Regions from separate parts of the Pseudonocardia spirodelae genome, predicted to be linked through region 2. Evidence: riboswitches for the same ligand, from Rfam matches in the RefSeq annotation. Region 2 holds a riboswitch; the other holds the start of a gene.
What was found. A riboswitch is a leader RNA that binds a small molecule or an ion and turns the genes downstream of it on or off. The one in region 2 is predicted to bind S-adenosylmethionine.

Region 1: another riboswitch for S-adenosylmethionine. It lies ahead of WJX68_RS13170 (putative leader peptide); the one in region 2 lies ahead of thrC (threonine synthase).

What each region holds. Positions count from the first base shown of each region.
Region 1 is NZ_JBBJUP010000009.1:147,964-151,360, forward strand. It holds gene WJX68_RS13160 (NtaA/DmoA family FMN-dependent monooxygenase) at 1-157, opposite strand, end outside; gene WJX68_RS13165 (LLM class flavin-dependent oxidoreductase) at 154-1,407, opposite strand; gene WJX68_RS13170 (putative leader peptide) at 1,498-1,626, opposite strand; SAM riboswitch class I at 1,602-1,697, opposite strand; gene WJX68_RS13175 (hypothetical protein) at 1,893-2,054, shown strand; gene WJX68_RS13180 (ABC transporter substrate-binding protein) at 2,245-3,345, shown strand; gene WJX68_RS13185 (ABC transporter ATP-binding protein) at 3,386-3,397, shown strand, end outside.
Region 2 is NZ_JBBJUP010000007.1:29,188-32,584, forward strand. It holds partial or broken gene WJX68_RS10235 (ComEC/Rec2 family competence protein) at 1-766, shown strand, start outside; gene thrC (threonine synthase) at 1,010-2,278, opposite strand; SAM riboswitch class I at 2,285-2,438, opposite strand; gene holA (DNA polymerase III subunit delta) at 2,577-3,397, shown strand, end outside.

The sequences.
Region 1 (3,397 bases), on a different contig from region 2:
GGAACAGCAGGTCGAGCTTCCCGCGCTCGGCTGTGCGGGCCCAGTGCTCGAAGGACTCCCAGTCGATGTGGCTGCCGGAGGCGGGGTCGCTCCAGACGGTGTCGTGGTTGACGCCCGGGAAGTAGGCACCCAGGACGATCTGCTTCCTGCGGCTCATGCGCCGGCTCCTGCGGGGGTCGGGACGAGGGCGGGGGTGGCCCCGTCGGCGTAGCGGCTGACCGGGCGGGGCAGCCCGAAGCGGGCGCGCAGCGTGGTCTCGCCGTAGGAGGTGCGGAACGCCCCGCGGGCCTGCAGCTCGGGGACCAGGCCGTCGACGACCGCGTCGAGGTCGGTGGGCAGGACGGCCGGGCGCAGCCGGAACCCGTCGAGACCGGCGCGGCGCCAGTCCAGCAGCGTGTCGGCGAGCCGTGCGGGGGTGGTCGCGAGGACCGCGGCGTCGGAGGAGAGCGGGTCGAGCGCGTCGAGGCGGGCGAGGCGGTCGCGGGCGGCGGCCTCGCCCGCCGCGAGGACGACGACCACGTCACCGAGCACCCGCAGCGGGGGCGCGGTCCGTCCGGCCGCGTGCTCGGCGGCCCGGACCTGGGCGACGACGCGGGCGGCGTCGTCGGCGTCGGCCGGGGTGGTGAGCACGACGTCGCCGACGCGGGCGGCGAGCAGCGCCGCCTCGTAGCCGTGGGCCAGGGACACGACCAGTGGCTGGCCCTGCGGGGGCCGGGGCACGATCGACGGCCCGGCGACGCCGAAGTGCTCGCCGGCGAAGTCGACGCGGTGCAGCTTGTCGCGGTCGACGAACCGGCCGGTGAGCGCGTCACGGATCTCGGCGTCGTCCTCCCAGGAGTCCCACAGCCTGCGGACGACCTCGACGGCGTCGGCGGCCTCGCCGAACAGCTCGGCGACGAGCCGGCGCGCCGCGGGCGTGCCCAGGTCGGCACGGCGCAGCGGCGGGATCGTGCGCCGGCCCACGTGGGCGGCCTCGTCGGCCCGCACCGAGGTCTGCACCCGCCACCCGGCGCGGCCGTGGCTGTCGTGGTCGAGCGTGGCCAGCGCCGAGGCGACGTGGAACGGCTCGGTGTGGGTGGTCGTGACGGTCGGCACCAGCCCGATCCGCGACGTCGAAGGGGCCAGGAACGCCGCGACCAGCGACGCGTCAAGCCGGCCCTGCACCCGGTCGGTGCGCCGCTCGGCCCCGGCGAGGTGGCCCCCGGACTGCAGCCCGAACCCGTCCTCGATCGTCAGCAGGTCGAGCAGGCCGCGCTCGGCGGTGCGGGCCAGACCGGTCCAGTAGCGGGCGCCGAACAGCTCGGCGGGACGTGCGCCCGGCTCGCGCCAGGCGGCGGGGTGCCAGCCGGCACCGTCGAGGGCGACCGCCAGGTGCAGCGGACGGCCGGAAGTGTCCGATGTGGACATACGAGTATCGCTTCCTCGCCGCACGGCGGTGCGACGGAACGGGGTGGCGCGGCAGGACGCCGCGGTCCGGGGTCGGACGACGGGAGCGGATCAGCCCCGACAGGCGGCGCCCGCCACCCGCATGAGATCGACGTGGCGGCGGTAGCGGGGATGGTGCGCCGCGCGCACCTGCTCGGCGATCGACCGCATGATGTCCTCCATCGGTCCCGGCTGGAGCACCCTCACCCACGTGCTGCGGGGGGTTGCTGCGGCGTCGTCGAGCCGGGTCTCTCGGCCGCTCCGGATGGTGTACCCGCCGACTGTAGGGACGAGGCACCCGACGGTGTCAACCCGCACCGCGACCGAGTGACCCGCACCGCAGCACCCCTCCCGACCTGCGGAATCGACGGGGTCCGACGCCACGACCTGTCCGGACACCTCGCCCGGTTTCCTGGTCGGTGGACGCGGGGTTGTCCGGGGAGGTGACCACGACGCACCCTGTCCGGGTGACGACGAGCCAGCGGCGGCCCTCGCGCCCGCAGCGGTTCGTGCGGCCCGCGACGGCCTCCGTCCCCCGGACCCTGCGCGTGGTCCCGCTGCGCCCGACCGGCCTCGAGGAGTTCTGGCCGAGCCGGCGCGCGCCCGCCTACAGCGAGCTGTGTCGCTGACGGTCCCCTCCGGTCACCGGTAACGCCACGCGCCCCGCGGGCGGGGCATCCGCCGACCGGGATCGCCCGCCGGACACCGTCCGGCCCGCACCCGTCCCCCTCCCCCGGCACGCCCTCGCCCAGGGCCGGCCGGCCCCGGCGCGCGGCGGCACCCGTCCGCGCCGCCCCCACGGAAGGACCCCGTCCCGCGATGTCCCCGCACGTCCCGCGCCCCGGATCCCGGGCGCGCACCGCCGCCGTCCTGCTCGCGCTGCTCACCGCCGTCGGGCTGCTGGCCGGCTGCTCCCGCGCCGAGGAGAGCGCCCCCGCCGCGTCCGGCGGCGCGACCTCCCCGGCCGCCGAGGTGCGTCTCGGCTACTTCCCGAACATCACCCACACCCCGGCGCTGGTCGGGGTGACGCAGGGCCTGTTCGCCGCCGAGCTGGGGAGCACGAAGCTCACCACCCAGACCTTCAACGCGGGGCCGGACCAGGTCAACGCCCTGCTCGGCGGCTCGATCGACGTCGCGTTCATCGGCTCCGGCCCGGCGATCAACGCCTTCACCAAGTCCGACGGCGAGGCCGTGCGCCTCGTCGCGGGCTCCACCTCGGCCGGCGCCCAGCTGGTCACCCGGCCCGACATCACCTCGCCCGAGCAGCTCAAGGGCACGATCATCGCGACGCCGCAGCTCGGCAACACCCAGGACATCGCGTTCAAGACCTGGCTGAAGGAGAACGACCTCCCGATCGGCTCCGGCCCGGACGCGGTGACCGTGCAGAACATCGAGAACCCGCAGACCCTCGACCTGTTCAAGCAGGGCAAGGTCGCCGGCGGCTGGCTGCCCGAGCCGTGGAGCTCGCGCCTGGTCGACGCCGGGGCGAAGGTCCTGGTCGACGAGAAGTCGCTGTGGCCCGGCGGGAGGTTCCCGACGACCGTCGTCATCGTCCGGACCGAGTTCCTGGCGCAGCACCCGCAGACCGTCGAGGCGATCCTGCGCGGCGAGCAGAAGGCCATCGCCCTCATCCGCGACGACCCCGCGCAGGCCAGGACCGTCTCCAACCAGGCGATCGCCGAGATCACCGGCAAGCCGCTGGCGGCCAACATCCTCGACCGCGCGTTCACCGAGCTGTCCTTCGACACCGACCCGCTCGCCTCCACCTTCCCGCAGCTGGCGAAGGACTCGGTCACGGCGGGCATCGCGACGAGCGAGGCGGACCTGACCGGCTTCCTCGACCCGACCGCGGTCGACGCGGTCCGGACGAGCTCCGGGGAGGCCGCCGTGGACCCGGCCGGCCTCGCCGCCGCGAACTGACCTTTCCGATCGACGAGGGGAACCACCGATGACGGTCGACCTGACCACCCGG
Region 2 (3,397 bases):
CGGGGACCGGGCCGCCGCGGTCCCGGGGGCGACGGTGCCGTGGCCGGCCGGGGTGGGCGGCGCGCTGCTGCTCACCGGCCTGCTGCTGGGGCTGCTCGCGATGGGGCGGGTGCCGCGACTGCGGGCGTTGCTGCTGGCCCTGCTGGTCGGGCTGCTGGTGGTGCTGGTGCCGACCCGGTTCGCACCACCGGGCTGGCCGCCCGCGGGCTGGCGGATGGTGGCCTGCGACGTCGGGCAGGGCGATGCGCTCGTGCTGGCGACCGGTGTGGCCGGGCACGCCGTGCTCGTCGACACCGGACCCGGCGACGACGCCGTCGACACCTGCCTGGACCGGCTCGGCGTGCGGGTCCTCGAACTGGTCGTGATCACCCACTTCCACGCCGATCACGACGGCGGCCTGGCCGGCGCGCTGCGCGGGCGGGCCACGGGCGGGATCGCGGTCGGCCCGGTGCGCGAACCCGCGTCCGGGCTGCGCGAGATCACCCGGCACGCCGCGGCGGCCGGCGCGCCCGTCGTCGGGCTCGCCCGCGGCATGGAGCTGGGCTGGCCGGAGCTGCGCCTGCAGGTCCTCGGGCCCGTGCACCCGCCCGTGACGGTCGACGGCAGCGACGGCACCGCGGTCAACGACATCTCGCTGCTGCTGCGCGCCACGACGCCGGCCGCGACCGTGCTGCTCACCGGGGACGCCGAGCTCGCCGCCCAGGACGACCTGCTCGCCTCCGGCGCGGACCTGCGGGCCGACGTGCTGAAGATGCCGCACCACGGCTCGCGTAAGGTGCTGCCCGCGCTGATCGGGGCCGTCGCGCCGCGGGCGGCGGTGATCAGCGTCGGGAACGGCAACACCTACCACCACCCCAACCCGGAGCTGGTGGACCGGCTCGCCGCCGCAGGGATCCTGGTCGCCCGCACCGACCGGTCCGGCGACCTCGCCCTGACCGGCGACGACCCGGCCGGGCTGGCGGTGGTCGCCCGGGGCGACCCCCGCCCGGCGCCCGGCCGGCGGGGCCGGTCAGCCCCGGTTCGCCAGCGCCTCGCGCACCGCGCGCGATGTCGACGGCACCGTCGCGGTCGGGCCGACCTCGCCGGAGACGGCGTCGAGGGTCTTGAGACCGTCGCCGGTGATCATCAGGACGGTCTCGGCGTCGGGGTCGAGCGTCCCCGCCTCGAGCAGCTTCTTCGTGGTCGCGACGGTGACCCCGCCGGCGGTCTCGGCGAACACGCCCTCGGTGCGGGCCAGCAGCCGGATCCCGGCGACGACCTCCTCGTCGGACACGTGCCCGACCGAGCCACCGGTGCGCCGCACCGAGTCCAGGACGTACGGGCCGTCGGCCGGGTTGCCGATCGCCAGCGAGCGGGCGATGGTGTCCGGCTTCTGCGGCTGGATCACGTCGTGGCCGGCCTCGAAGGCGGACGCGACCGGGGAACAGCCGGTGGCCTGCGCCCCGAACACGGTGTAGGGCGTCGGCTCGACGAGGCCGAGCTCGCCGAGCTCGGTGAACCCCTTGTCGATCTTCGTGAGCTGCGAGCCGGAGGCGACCGGCACGACGACCTGCTCCGGCAGCCGCCAGCCGAGCTGCTCGGCGACCTCGTAGCCCAGCGTCTTGGAGCCCTCGGCGTAGTACGGCCGGACGTTGACGTTCACGAACGCCCAGTCCTCGTGCTCGGCGGCCAGCTCGGTGGCGAGCCGGTTGACGTCGTCGTAGTTGCCGTCGACGGCGAGCAGGGTGCCGCCGTACACCGCGGTGGTGACGATCTTGGCCTGCTCCAGGGAGGACGGGATCAGCACCACCGAGTCCCACCCGGCGCGGGCGGCCGCGGCGGCGACGGCGTTGGCCAGGTTGCCCGTCGAGGGGCAGCAGAGCACGGAGAAGCCCAGCTCACGGGCCGCGGCGAGCGCGACGGCCACGACCCGGTCCTTGAAGGAGTGGGTCGGGTTGCCGGTGTCGTCCTTGATCCAGATCTTGCGGACGCCGAGCGCGCGCGCCAGGTTGTCGGCCTCGATCAGCCGGGTCAGGCCGGGCTCGGTGTTGGCGTGCTGCTCGACGGTCGAGGGGACCGGCAGCAGGTCCTTGTAGCGCCAGATCGACTTCGGGCCGGCCTCGATGGAGGCGCGGGTGACCGCCGGGAACTCGTAGGCGACCTCGAGCGGGCCGAAACAGCGCGGACAGGCGAACTCCGCCGCGAGCGGGATGCGGTGCCGGCACTCGCGGCAGGACAGCGCCCGCGCGGAGCCCAGGTCGTAGGCGGGGGTGGTTTCGGGCGCAGCAGTGAGAGTCACGAGATCTCCTCATCTGTCCCGCCGGGTGCGGCGGGCCGGAATTGGCACCGTGTTCGTCGACGTCCTCACCGCGCGGAGCGCGCAGGTGTGGGCGGATCGTCGTGCGACGCCGGTTGCCGGGGCTTCAACGGGCCGTTCCCTCTGCCCCTCTGGATGAGCCATATGCGGTTGTGGTGTCCCGGCGCGGTGGCCGGAAACGGTCATGACCGTACGCGAGACGGTCGCGTCCCCGCCAGGAGGTGTCCTCCGGACGGGACGCGGGTCACGGGTTGTCGGGGGTGTGGGCCACGATGGGGGGGTGAGCGCGACGAAGGCCCCGGCCCCGCTGCAGCTCGTCGTCGGCGACGAGGAGTTCCTGGCCGAACGCGCCGTGTCCGACCTGGTCCGGCGGGCACGGGGGTCCGATCCGGAGACCGAGCTGCGCCGCTTCCGCACCTCGGAGGTGGCGCCGGGCGAGCTGGCCGGGCACCTGAGCCCGTCGCTGTTCGCGGAGGGCCGGGTGATCGTGCTCACCCACGGCCAGGACGCGGGCAAGGATATGACGGCCGCGCTCGCCGACTACGTGAAGGACCCGGCCGACGGGATCGTGCTCGTGGTCCAGCACGCGGGCGGCGCGAAGGGCAAGGCCGTCCTGGACCTGATGCGCAAGGCCGGGGCGGCCGTGGTCACCTGCAACCGCATCACCCGCGCCGACGAGCGGTCCGACTTCGTCCGCGACGAGGTCCGCCGCCACGGCGGCACGATCACCCCGGGCGCGCTCGCGGTGCTCGTCGAGGCCGTCGGCTCGGACCTGCGGGAGCTGGCGGCCGCGGCCGGGCAGCTCGTCGCGGACACCGGCGGCACGGTCGACGAGACCGGGGTGCGTCGCTACCACCGCGGCCGCGCCGAGTCCTCCGGCTTCGCGGTGGCCGACGCCGCGGTCGCCGGCGACCGCCGTGCGGCGATGGAGGCGCTGCGCTGGGCGCTGGTGCTCGGTGTCCCGCACGTGCTGATCGCCGACGCGCTGGCCGACTCCGTCCGCACCCTGGCCAAGGTGGGCTCGGCGGGGCGCGGCGACCCGAACCGGCTGGCGGGCGAGCTCGGCATGCCGCCGTGGAAGATCCGCAAGGCGCAGCAGAC